3 regions of the Novosphingobium sp. PhB55 genome follow, and region 3 is predicted to be linked to each of the others. Evidence: riboswitches for the same ligand, from Rfam matches in the RefSeq annotation. Region 3 holds a riboswitch; each other region holds the start of a gene.
What was found. A riboswitch is a leader RNA that binds a small molecule or an ion and turns the genes downstream of it on or off. The one in region 3 is predicted to bind cobalamin.
Positions count from the first base shown of each region.

Region 1: another riboswitch for cobalamin. It lies ahead of EDF57_RS09590 (cobyrinate a,c-diamide synthase); the one in region 3 lies ahead of EDF57_RS16575 (TonB-dependent receptor).
Region 2: another riboswitch for cobalamin. It lies ahead of EDF57_RS21545 (TonB-dependent siderophore receptor); the one in region 3 lies ahead of EDF57_RS16575 (TonB-dependent receptor).

Region 1 covers NZ_SODQ01000003.1:440,540-444,734, reverse strand. The annotation lists gene EDF57_RS09595 (TonB-dependent receptor) at 1-1,072, opposite strand, end outside; cobalamin riboswitch at 1,246-1,437, opposite strand; cobalamin riboswitch at 1,540-1,764, shown strand; gene EDF57_RS09590 (cobyrinate a,c-diamide synthase) at 1,937-3,259, shown strand; gene paoC (aldehyde oxidoreductase molybdenum-binding subunit PaoC) at 3,249-4,195, opposite strand, start outside.
Region 2 covers NZ_SODQ01000009.1:28,384-32,578, reverse strand. The annotation lists gene EDF57_RS21555 (MFS transporter) at 1-211, opposite strand, end outside; gene EDF57_RS21550 (alpha/beta hydrolase) at 372-605, opposite strand; cobalamin riboswitch at 1,167-1,412, shown strand; gene EDF57_RS21545 (TonB-dependent siderophore receptor) at 1,656-3,689, shown strand; gene EDF57_RS21540 (DUF4198 domain-containing protein) at 3,740-4,195, shown strand, end outside.
Region 3 covers NZ_SODQ01000006.1:268,137-272,331, reverse strand. The annotation lists gene EDF57_RS16585 (hypothetical protein) at 1-271, opposite strand, end outside; gene EDF57_RS16580 (cell wall hydrolase) at 439-1,620, opposite strand; cobalamin riboswitch at 1,892-2,068, shown strand; gene EDF57_RS16575 (TonB-dependent receptor) at 2,167-3,987, shown strand; gene EDF57_RS16570 (ABC transporter substrate-binding protein) at 3,984-4,195, shown strand, end outside.

The DNA of each region.
Region 1 (4,195 bases), on a different contig from region 3:
CGGTGCTGTTCGCGGGCGAGGCGGTGGTCATCCGCTGTTCCTCGCGCTCGGCGCCGAACACGGCCTGGATGGCCTCGCTGATCGTATAGGTGCCCTGGTACTCGAAACGGCGCACGCGGCCATGGGCGTCGAACGTCAGTTGGCGGACCTGCCGCGCGGGGTCGAAGTTCTCGCGGTCGGTCCCGGTCTGGAGCACGGCCACGCGGTTCGCCAGCCGGGCGTCCAGCAGCGCGAAGTTCACCCCGGCATAGCCCGACCATTCGCGCGTCCGCCCATAGGCCAGGGAGTCGCCGGAGGTACCGTCGAACGCGTTCCGCGAATCCGACCAGTAGCCGCGCAGATCCAGCGAGATGCCGGGCGCGACGCGGTAAGTCATCGTGCCGCTGGCCGCGCTGCGCCGGTAGCCGTCGTCCTCCGTGCCGTTCGCGCGCGCGGAGATGCCGTCCGTGGCGAAGCGCGAGGCGGCAATGCGCCAGTCGACGGCCTCGGAGGTGCCGCCAAGACCCGCGCGGGCCGAGACGGTGTCATGGGTTCCTGCTTCCACCGCGAAGCTGCCTTCCAGCGGCGCGGCCGCGCGGCGGGTGCGGACGTTGACGACACCGCCGATGGCATCGCTGCCCCAGAGGATCGATTGCGGACCGCGCAGGATCTCGATGCGATCGGCATCGTCGATCAGGAAATTGGCAAAGCCATAGCCTCCCGCCGTCGATGAGGCGTCCGACAGGCGCATCCCATCGATCACCATCACCGTCTGCCCGGCATCGGCACCGCGAATGCGCAGCGACGTGGTGGTGCCGTAACCGCCGTTGCGCGACATGCTGATGCCGGGCGTGCGCAGCAGCACATCGGTCAGCGCGATCGGCTGGGCCGCAACGATCTGCGCCTCGTCGAGCACGGTGACGGTATCGGCCACCCGGTCGGCCGCAACGGGCGTGCGCAGGGCGGTGACCACGATGCGCTCGTCCAGGGGCACCGCATCGGCCTCCTCGGCCAGGGCCGCGAGCGGGTGCAGCGCCCCTGCAAGGGCAAGCGCGAGAGCCAGGGGGCTGGCGGCGGGAATTCGGCAGTTCACGGCATGTCCTTCGCACGAGCATCGACCCGGCCGGGTCGGCACGCATGCGAAAGGCAGGGCCTCTGCCGCCCATGCAGCGGACGACGCCCCCCTCCCGCGCGGCGCGTGCCGGCACGGCAATGGCTGTCGTTGCGCGAGGAATGGCCCCGTTCGCCCGGCTCACCCTGTCCGGTCGAAGAACGACGGCGTCAGGCAGGTCTCCTGGCTCACGGGTCAGTGCCGTTTCGGCCGCCTTCTCAGGGACTTGCATCCCCAATGGCGAATTGGCCGCACGGCTCGCCGCTTACAGTTGCAGGGGCAGCCCGGGCATTCACCCGCGTTCCCTTTTGATCCCCTTGCGGGGAACCTGTCGCTGGAGCGCCCCTATCCCGGTGGGGTGCCGCGTGCAAGAGCCCGGCGCTTGCGCTGGTCATGTCCCGCGCTTGCGCTTGCCTTGTCCGACGCTTGCGCTCCCTGGCGAAGTACCATAGGCCCGCCGGGCCAGGGGTGCCCGCAAGGGCTTAATCGGGAAGTCCGGGCCAGAGGGGTAATCCCGCTGGAATCCGGCACTGCTCCCGCAACTGTAACCGGGGATGCGCCCCGCCAGCACGCCATTGGCACCGCGCGGTGCCGAGAAGGCGGCGGAAGGCGCGCCGATTCCAAGAAATCGGGCCCAGGAAGTCAGGAAACCGGCCCCCAGCCGTCGATCCTTCGCGCGGGCGGGATGTACCGGGCGGACGGGGGCCATGCCCGATGCGGAGCGCTGCTCCCCGCGGACCCGGTCTTTCGCGAGACGACAAGCCGTACTTGCGCCCAGGAGGATCGAACCGTCATGCCGCCCTGCCCCTTCCGCCTTTCGGATACCGCTCCGTCCGGACGATATTCGTGCCTGCCCGCATGACGGCCTGTCCCGCCCTGCTGGTCACCGCGCCCTCGTCGGGACAGGGCAAGACCCTCGTCACCGCCGCGCTGGCCCGCCGCCACCGCCGCGCCGGGCGCAAAGTGCGGGTGTTCAAGTGCGGGCCGGACTTCCTGGACCCGATGGTGCTGGAAAGGGCCAGCGGCGCGCCCGTCCACCAGCTCGACCTGTTCATGTGCGGAGAGCGGGAATGCCGCGCCCTGCTGCACGAGGCCGCGCGGGACGCCGACCTGATCCTTGTCGAAGGGGCGATGGGCCTGTTCGACGGCACCCCCTCCTCCGCCGACATTGCCCGCCTGTTCGGTCTGCCGGTCATGGCGGTGATCGACGGGGCATCGATGGCGCAGACGTTCGGTGCGCTGGTCCACGGCCTTTCCACCTACCGCGCCGACGTGACCCTGGCCGCCGTGCTGGCCAACCGCGTCGGCAGCGCGCGCCATGCCGAACTGCTGGAGCGCGGCATGCCGGACGGCGTGGAATGGCTTGGCACCCTCCGGCGCGATGCCGGGCTCGGCCTGCCCGAACGGCACCTCGGACTGGTGCAGGCCGGGGAGGTGGCGGATATCGAGGCGCGCATAGACCGCGCCGCCGACAGTCTGCCCGAAACCGCGCTCTGGCTGCCCGAGGCGGTGCCCTTCCCCGCCCCGGAAGCCGCCGAAGCGCCGCCTTCCGCGCTGTCAGGCCGCCGCATCGCCATTGCCCGCGACGAGGCATTCGGCTTCATCTATCCCGCCAACCTCGCGTTTCTGGAACGGGCCGGGGCGCGGCTCGCCTTCTTCTCGCCGCTGCGCGATGCCATGCTGCCCCCTTGCGACGGCTTGTGGCTACCCGGGGGCTATCCCGAGCTGCACCTGGACGCTCTTTCCGCCAATCGCCCGATGATCGCGGCGATCCGCGCCCACTTCCAGGCAGGGCGGCCGATCCTGGCCGAATGCGGCGGCATGCTTTACGCCTCCGAGAGGCTCGAAAGCACCGACGGCGCCAGTGCCGCCCTGCTCGGCCTGCTGCCGGCGCGGGCCGTGATGCAAAGGCGGCTGGCAGCGCTGGGCATGCAAGAGATGGAACTGGGCGGTCATGTCGCGCGGGGCCACACGTTCCACTATTCGCGGCTGGAAACGTCCCTTTTGCCCACCGTCAGCGCCGTCACGCCGGACGGGCGGCCGGGCGAACGCCTGTTCCGCCACGGACCGCTCACGGCCAGCTACATGCACTTCTACTTCCCCTCGGCGCCGGAGCTGATCGCCGACCTGCTGACCTGCCAAACCGCCGACCTGGGATTCAGGCGATAGCCGGCAGCTTCGCAAGGTGCTTGTCCAGCGTGAGCGGATAGTCCCGCACGCGCACTCCCGTGGCGTTGTAGACCGCGTTGGCCACGGCCGCGCCGACGCCGCAGAGCCCGAGTTCGCCCACGCCCTTGGCCTTCATCGGCGAGACCTTGTCGTCCGCCTCGTCGAGGAAAACCACGTCCTGGTGCGGAATGTCGGCGTGGACCGGCACTTCGTACCCGGCAAGGTCGTGATTGACGAAGAACCCGAAGCGCTTGTCGACGGCCAGTTCCTCCATCAGCGCGCCGCCCACGCCCATGGTCATGGCGCCGATCACCTGGCTGCGCGCCGTCTTGGGATTGAGAATGCGTCCGGCCGCGCAGACCGCCAGCATGCGTCGCACCCGCGTCTCGCCGGTATAGGCGTCCACGGCCGCTTCCACGAAGTGCGCACCGAAGGTCGACTGCTGGAACTTCTTGCCCAGATCGCCCCACTGCATCGTCTCTTCGGCAACGATCTCGCCAGACTTCGCCGCCTCGGCCAGGGCGGCGGAGCGGTTGCCCGCGCGCACTTCGCCATCGGCGAATTCCGCGGTGGCCGGATCCATGCCAAGCCGCTGCGCCGCGGCTTCGCGCAGCTTCACGCAAGCCGCATAGACGCCCGACGTGGAGCTGTTGGCGCCCCATTGCCCGCCGGAGCCTGCCGAGGCCGGGAACGAGGAATCGCCCAGCTTCACGCGCACTTTCTCCACCGGCAGGCCCATCATCTCCGCCGCGGTCTGGGCGATGATGGTGTAGGAGCCGGTGCCGATGTCGGTCATGTCGGTCTCCACCGTGACCACGCCGTCGCTCGACAGCCGCACGCGCGCGGCCGATGTCATGTTGATATTGTTGCGGAAGGCCGCCGCCACGCCCATGCCGATCAGCCAGCGCCCGTCGCGCATCTTGCCCGGACGCGTCT
Region 2 (4,195 bases), on a different contig from region 3:
TAAGCCCCGTCAACCACAGGATCACAAGCTTGCGATCGAGCTTGCGCGTGAGCGACGATATCGAAAGGCTGGTCAGAACAGCGAACAGACCGGACGCGGCAATGGCCTGTCCGGCCTGCCCTTCGCTGACGATCATGTCGCGCGCCATCGGGGTAAGGAGGCTGACCGGAAGAAACTCCGACGACACCAGCACGAATGCACACAGTGTCATTGCCAGAACTGCACTCCATGGTGCAGCGCCGGGCCCCGCGTCATCCGCGGTCGTGGTTATCGAAACATGCATGCTTTTACCTTGAATGCGCGGATCTGTTGCTGCGTGCCATGTCGATGCTCGGCAGCACGGCAGAGGCACCGCTCGCTGGGGCGCCTGATCAATTGGTGACGAAGCCCTGCTCCGCCATCCTGGTGGCATAGAGGTTCGCGCTCTGCTCCTTCACCGCGCCCATTGGATGGCCGACGACAAGGGCGCCGTGGCGGCGGCCTCGATCCAGATCGTCGGCCATGAAGAAATTGCCGGCGACGGTCATGCCGTATTGGTTTCTGAAGGTGACTTTCTCGATCGTGACGCGGTCACTCACGTAGAAATTATCTGTGCCGTTGGACATGTCTTGTGCCTCCGCGAATGGGATGGTGATGGGAAGGAAGCCAGGTGCAGCTGCGCCGGCAGAGAGTTGAAGAATGGAGCGCCGGGTGGTTCCTGAAGACGCCTAGGCCTGGTGCCAGACCTGGTGTCCGAACCGCTCATGTCTGGGCATGGGATGTCTCCATTGGGAAGCGAGCCCTTCGACCGTGAGCTTTGTCTTTGAGAAGGCCATTGGCTTCAGGCGCCATGCGCCTGGTAGGCAGCGCGCCAATTTGCGCATCGAGGCGGCGTAAGGCCGGTGGGCATGGCAACGAAAACGTCATGGCCACCATCTAGGCGCGGGCGCCATCATCCATTAGCCTGAAAGATGAACATGCAGCACTGAGTGAAATTCAATAATGCAACGTGAGACCATGTCTGAAGCGCTGCGCTATCGCGAGCAGTGAGTTGGAAACCCGTCGTTCGCCCAGACGATCATTCCCGAAAGCATCGCCGCCGACGGATACCGACATTCCAGGCAGCGTTATGCTATTGCGAATTGAGATCATCACAGATATCGCCAACCGCGCCTGGGCGCTTCAGCTCCCGGGCTGATCGCGTCGGTGCCTTGAAAAAGGCTTAAAAGGGAACACGGTGAAAGGGCTCTGCGCCTTTGAATCCGAGGCTGTCCCTGCAACTGTGAGCGGCGAGCGCGATGCACATGTGCGGACGGGAAATGCCCGAGCCGCCAGCCACTGGGCCGGACGCTAAATCCTGCGAGGCCTGGGAAGGCCGTGCATCAAGCTATGACCCGCAAGCCAGGAGACCTGCCGTCGCACCGGTCGCTCTTGCCTGACCCAGGGGATGGTCTTGGCACGGTCAGTTTTCTCCGTCTGAGCGACGAGAATGCGGCGGAGGCCGCATCGGTGTCGTGCGTCAGCCGCCTTTTGGGGTGTCCGGCCACCGCGCGCGCCGACCGTTCGCGCGGACGCCTCCTGCCCGGTGTTGCTCGACGCCCCGGGGGATTGCATTGAGACAGAGTACCAAGACCGCGCTGCTTTCAGGAAGCCTCGTACTATCGGCGGTTCCCACGATGGCGGTTGCTGCCGAGACCGAGCCCGCCGACAATACGATCGTCGTCACGGGCAAGACCGGGGCTTACAACGTAACCCGCTCCAGCAGCGCGACGCGCACGGACACGCCCTTACTCGAAGTGCCGCAGTCCGTGACCGTGCTGACGCGGCAGGTGGTCGACGATCTGCAAGCGAACCGTGTCGAGGACGTGCTAGCCTATGCCGGCGGCATCACGCGCGGCAACAACTTCGGGGGCACCGGTCTCACCGACTACAACTTGCGTGGTTTCACAACCTCGGAATACTTCCGCAACGGTTTTCCGATGAACCGCGGCTATCCGCCGGCACCGGACTCCATCGCCGTCGAGCGCGTGGAGGTGCTGCGTGGCCCCGCTGCCCTGCTGTATGGTCGCGGAGATCCGGGCGGCACGTTCAACATCGTTTCGCGCGTACCTGCCGACAGGATGGCCCAGACCGTCAGCGGCCGGATCGACAGCTTCGGCGGTTGGCGCGGAACGGTCGATGCCACCGGTCCCATCGATAGGGCAAGGACCGTGCGCTACCGCCTCGGCGCGGCCGTGGAAGGTGGCGACAGCTTCCGCGATCATGTCCAGTCCGACCGCATCGTGGTTGCGCCGGTCGTCGCCTGGGATGCCTCGCCGGACCTGACGTTCACTCTCAGCAGCGAGTTCGTGCAGGTGAAGACCCCGCTGGACCGCGGCAATCCCGCCTTCAGCAACCAGCTCGACATCGCCATTCCCGCTTCACGGTTCTTCGGCGAGCCGTCCGTCGGCCGGTGGCGCGTGCGCAATGGCCTTGGCAGCATCGTCGCGGGATACAAGCTGGCGCCCGACTGGAAGCTGCGGGCGGGCGCCCAGTATTACAATGGCGAGTTGGGCGGCCCCGGCATCCAGGCCTCCAGTCTGCGCGCAGATGGCCGCACCCTGGTGCGCACTTATAGCGAGCGTACCTTGCGGTGGCGCGATCTGGATGCACAGGTGAACCTGACCGGCCAGTTCGCCACCGGCAGCGTCGAGCACGAAGTGCTGCTGGGCGCCGAGTTCGAGGCCTTCCACTATACCGAGGTCATCCGCAATTCGAGCCCCACGCTGTCGCCCTTCACGCTGGACATCTTCGCGCCGGTCTATGGCTCCGCAATCCCGCGGCTGAACGGTACCTTCACCAGCATCCGCACCCAGACGCGCACATTCGCGGGCTACGCCCAGGACCAGGTGTCATTGCTACCCTGGCTGAAGCTGCTGGTCGGCGGACGACTGGAGCGATACGAGAGCGACAACCTGAATTTGCGCAGCGGGGTCACTTCTGCGTTCAAGCAGACGGTATTTACGCCGCGCCTTGGGACGGTCTTCGTGCTGGCCCCGCAAGTTTCGGTCTACGGCAGCTATGCCCGCTCCAACAAGCCCAATACCGCAGCGGACGTGAACGGCAATGTCATCGCGCCGGAACGCGGCACCAGCTACGAGGCCGGTGTGAAGCTGGAACTGCTGGACGGCAGGCTGAGCGCGACAGCGGCGCTGTTCCACACCACCAAGCAGAACGTCGCGACCACTGACCCGGACAATCTGGATTACAGTATCGCCGCCGGCGAAGTGCGCAGCCGGGGCTTCGACTTCTCGATCACGGGCAACCTGACCAGGGCATGGCGGATCGTGGGCGGCTATGTCTTCGCCGATGCCGAAGTGACCAGGGACAATCGCCTGCGGCTGGGCCAACGCCTGCCCAACACGCCGCGCCATTCGGCCAGCCTGCTCAACGTCTACGAAGTGCAGGAAGGCGCACTCAAGGGGCTCGGCGCGGGTGCTGGCGTCACTTACGTCGGTGGGCGCATCGCCGGCACTGCGGCGACCGCGCCTTACATCCGCTCTTACGCAACGGTGAACCTGCTGGCCTACTATCCGCTGGCCGAGAACGTGAAGCTGCAGGCCAACGTCAACAACCTGTTCGACAAGAAATACGCCGAGCGCGGCTTCGGCAGCAATCTCTATCCCGGCGCCCCGCTCAGCGCGATCGCCAGCATCACGGTCGGCCTGTGATGGCCGGCAAGACCCGTCTCGTTCGCCGAACTCAAGCAAGGATGTGCATGATGAAGACTGCCATGAAAGCCGCGATCCTCACCGCTCTGCTGCTCGCACCCGCATCGCTCGCCCAGGCGCACGGCATCTACATTACCGAACGCTCGAAGCAGATCGTGCTGATCTACGGCGAAGGCGCCGACGATCTCGACATGGTGAAGCGGGAGCCGTTGATCGATACGGTCGCCGCCTACGATGCCGAGGTCAAGCCGATCAAGGCGCAGCACCGGATCTCGGGGCTCGCGATGCTCGTCGAAACCGAAACCAGGCCCAGGTTCGTGACTGCGATCCTGCAGAACGGCGTATGGTCGCGGATGAAGGGCGGCGAGTACGAGAAGAAGGGCCTGGACGAGATGCCCGGCGCCGACATCTCCACCAAGAACATCAAGTATGCCGTCCGGATTCAGGGCCCGTTCGCCGGCACCGTCCCTGCGCTTCCCGGCCAGACCCTGCAGATCGTCCCCGCC
Region 3 (4,195 bases):
CGCCGTCGTTGCCCGCAAGGCGCGCGGCGGCGGCATGGGCGCGGGCGTGGGCGGCGGCGGACAGGCCATGGCGGGCGAAGTGGCGCAGCGCTTCGGCCAGGATGCGCTGGTGCGGCGTGTCCGTGGTCGCCGTCGCGACCGGCTCGCGGCGGAGGCCGCCGCGCAGGCCGGCGCCGTTGTCGTTCACCGCGCAGAGCGGAACCGACGGGCACAGCGCTCGCACCATCACCGGGCAGGAGACGTCCCGGGCGGCGGAAAAGCGGATTGCCATGGTAAAGCGAACCTCTTGTTGGAAACGCTCGGGGGCTTGGCGTCTCTCCCGGTATTATAGGATGAAGCCGCTAAGTCTTGGTGTGGGGCTATGGTTGCTGAAACCTTGCAGTCGTTCCCGTGCCGAATTGATGAAAGCGCCGGATCGCTAAAGGCGCCAACTTGCCGTCAGCGGGCCTGCTCCTGACGCGGCTGGGCGATCCACTTGCCCGAATTGGCATATTCCGGGCGCACGCCCTGGGTCTCGGGCAAGTTGCTGGCCTTGTAGAGCGACTCGCCCCCGCGTTCCCGCACGTCGCTGGCATAGACGGGCGCGCGCTCCGCACCCGTGGAAGGGGTGGCGGAGGGCATGGCGGGCGAAGGCGCAGCGGCCTGCCCGGGGCGGAGCGCCTCGGCGGTGCCGAAGCTGCGCTGCACGGCCAGCGGGTCCAGCGCGGCGGTGGCGAGGGCCGAGGCGGCGGACTCGTCGCGGCGATGCGGGGCGGCCAGCGGCTCGCCGCCGAAATAGGCGAAGCGGAACGCGGCAGGGCGGCCCGCGGCGCCGTTGAAGGCATAGAAGCGATGGGCGCCGATCGTGGTCAGATAGTGCAGGCTCGGGGCCCAGTAGGGATTGACCTGGATCGTGTGATAATGCGTCGCCAGCCCGATCGGCGTATAGACTTCGCCGGACAGCGCGGCGCGGGCGACGGATTCGGCACGCTGCCAGAAGAAGCGCTGCGGCGCGCGGGCCAGCGATCCGTCGCAGGCGAAGGAGAACTGGCAGCCGGTCGGCCGCTCCGAACCCTGATAGACGACGCCGCAGACGGTCTTGGGATAGGCCGGATGGGCCACGCGGTTGAGCACGACCTGGGCCACGGCGCGCTGGCCGCCGTCGGGCTCGCTGGCGGCTTCGTAATAGATCGCCGCCGTCAGGCACTGGAGCGCGCGGCTGCGGTCCACCCCGGAATTGTCGATCCGCAGGGCGCGGGCGACCGGGCCGGGGCCGCCGGTTCCGTCATCCGCGTCGGAATGGATGCCTTCGCCTATCTTGAGCACGGGCTGTTCGGCTTCGAGATAATAATAGGCAGAGCCGGGGAAGCTGGCGCCGGCCTGCTCGAACGGCATGGGCAGAACGGGGGCGCCGCCGGTTTCCGTCCCGGAGGCGGTGAGGCGGTCCCAGGCTTCGGCCGGGGCGAAGGAAGGCGCGGCGAAGGCAGGCAGGGCCACGGCGACGAGCGCGGCCGAGCCGAGCGTCCAGCGCCGCCGCCTGCGTTGCAGCCGCTTGCGTCCGCCGCGCACGAAATGGCCCTGGAAGTCGCGCGGGCGCGGCTCCCAGGTTTCGGTGCAGGCAGGAAGGGCGGCAGCGGTCACTCGGGTCCTTTCGGCGCATCGTCGGCCAGCGCGGATTTCGCGTTCCATCGGGTCATCGCGCATCTTGCGCCTAACCTGCTTTGCCGGGCGCGGCATCCCTGGAAATCGGCGCGTCCCGAAGCGGTACAGCGGGCAGCGATAGGCTGAATCGCTTAAGAGTTTGTTTGCGATCTTCCCCGGCGATACCGCCGCGCCGCCCTTTGCGCCGCTTGCCAATCCCCCCACTGCCCAGTATCGGCACTCGCGACGTCATGGGTGGCCCGGAGCCGGGCCCCGGGTTTCGTGAAAAGGAACCCTGGTGGGAATTTCGGCGCAAGTCCGAAGCTGCCCCCGCAACTGTAACCGGGGAGCGCCCCTGCCACGCTATGCCACTGGGTCACACCGGGAAGGCGGCAGGCGGCGCGAAGATCCGGGAGCCAGGAGACCTGCCTTTGACGGTCGTTCCGCAGCCGGGCGGGGTGTCCCGGCATGCAGCGAGCACGCGCATGAGGAAAAGCGCGCGTCTCCGCCATGGACGGCAAAGTCGTTCAGGTTGGAGGAATACGCGTGAAGTACCTGTTTCTGCTGGGGACGGCCCTTGCCGTCTCGACCCCCGCTTTCGCGGATGAAGCCGCAATCGATAGTATCGTCGTCACCGCGACGCGCACCGAAACCCCCACCAGCGAGATCGGCCAGTCCGTCTCGGTCATCACCCGCGAGGATATCGAGCGCACCCAGGCGGTCACCGCGACCGACATCCTGGCCCGCCTGCCGGGTGTGACTTTTGCCCAGTCGGGCGGTTTCGGCCAGCCGGCCAGCGTGTTCATCCGCGGCGCCGAGAACGCGCAGAGCCTCGTGCTGATCGACGGCGTGCGCATCAACGATCCCGGCGACGTGGGCGGCGGCTTCGACTTCGGCAGCCTGACCGTCGGCCAGTTCGACCGCATCGAAGTGGTGCGCGGATCGTCCGGCGTGCTCTGGGGCAGCCGCGCGATCGGCGGCGTCATCAACCTCATCACCGCGCGCCCGACCGAGCAGTGGACCGCGCGCGGCCAAGCCGAATACGGCTGGCGCGACCAGAAGCAGCTCGGCGCCTCGGCGGCGGGCAAGGTCGGTCCGGTGGGCCTGACGCTGGGCGGCAACTGGCTCAAGGGCGACGGCTACTCCGCTTTCGACGAGCGCCTCGGCGGCCAGGAGAAGGACGGCTTCGAGAGCAAGAGCGCCAACGCCCGCGCCGAAGTGGAGCTGGTGAGCGGTCTTACCGCCGATGCCGGGACGTACTGGACCAAGGCCAATTACGATTACGACAACACCGGCGCCGATGCCCTGAACGTGGGCATGAAGCGCGACACCGTGGGCTATGCCAACTTGCGCTACAAGGAGCTGGACGGCCGCCTCAGCGCGCGCCTGGGCTATGGCCTCACCGATACGCGCCGCATCTCGGACGATGCCGTCTTCGGTCCCTATACCACCAATGGCCGCGCCGACCGTTTCGAGGGTCAGGTCTCCTACACCCCCATCGACATGGCCAGCATTCTCGTCGGTGCCGAGACGGAGAAGCAGAAGTTCTCCGACAATTACGGCTCGAAGGATTCGACCTCGATCGACAGCTACTTCGGCATGCTGACCCTGCGCCCCGTCACCGGGCTGACGCTGAACGGCGGCCTGCGCTATGACGACAATTCGGACTTCGGCCACAAGACCACCTTCTCGGCCAACGGTGCCTGGGTGATCGGCGGCAGCGAGGAAGCGCCGATCCTGCGCGCCAGCTACGGAGAGGGCTTCAAGGCGCCGTCGCTCTACCAGCTCTATTCCAATTCCGGCTTCCGCGCGCTCGATCCCGAGACGTCGAAGTCGTGGGATGTCGGCGTGGAACAGCCCTTTGCGCAAGGCCACGGCACGTTCTCGGTCACTTACTTCGACCGCAAGACGAAGAACCTGATCGACTACGACCTGACCGCGTTCAACTACTACAACGTCGGCCGCGCGCGGGCGAAGGGCGTGGAACTGGGCATGCAGGTGAGCGACTGGGAAGGCTTCGACATGAGCCTTTCGGCCACTTACCTCGACGCTACCAACGAGGTGACCGGCACGCGTCTCGCTCGCCGTCCCAAGACGAACCTCTATGCCAGCCTGGACAAGCACTGGTCGGACGGCTTCCGCCTCGGTGCGGACCTGCGCGTGGGCGGCGGTCGCTATGACGACATCGCCAATACCTACTACCTCGGCGGCAATATCGTCGTCGGCCTGCGCGGCGCCTTCGACGTGACGCAGAACATCCAGGTCTACGGCCGTGTCGAGAACCTGTTCGACGAGCACTACGAAGTGGTGCGGACATATGGCACCCCGGGCCGCGCGGCTTATGCCGGGGTGCGGGTGAAGATGTGATCCTGTCGTCTGCCCTGACGACATCGGTTGGACGGGGCAGGCGCAAGGCCCGCCGGTTCCTTGTCGTGCTGGCTCTGGCCGGCTCGGCGGCGCTGGCGGGCTGCGGGGGCGGTGACACCACCGAGGCCGCCCCCGCGGTACCGGGCCACGGCGAAAGCGGGGCGGAGCGCCCCACCATCGTCTCGCTCAACCCCTGCACGGACGCCAT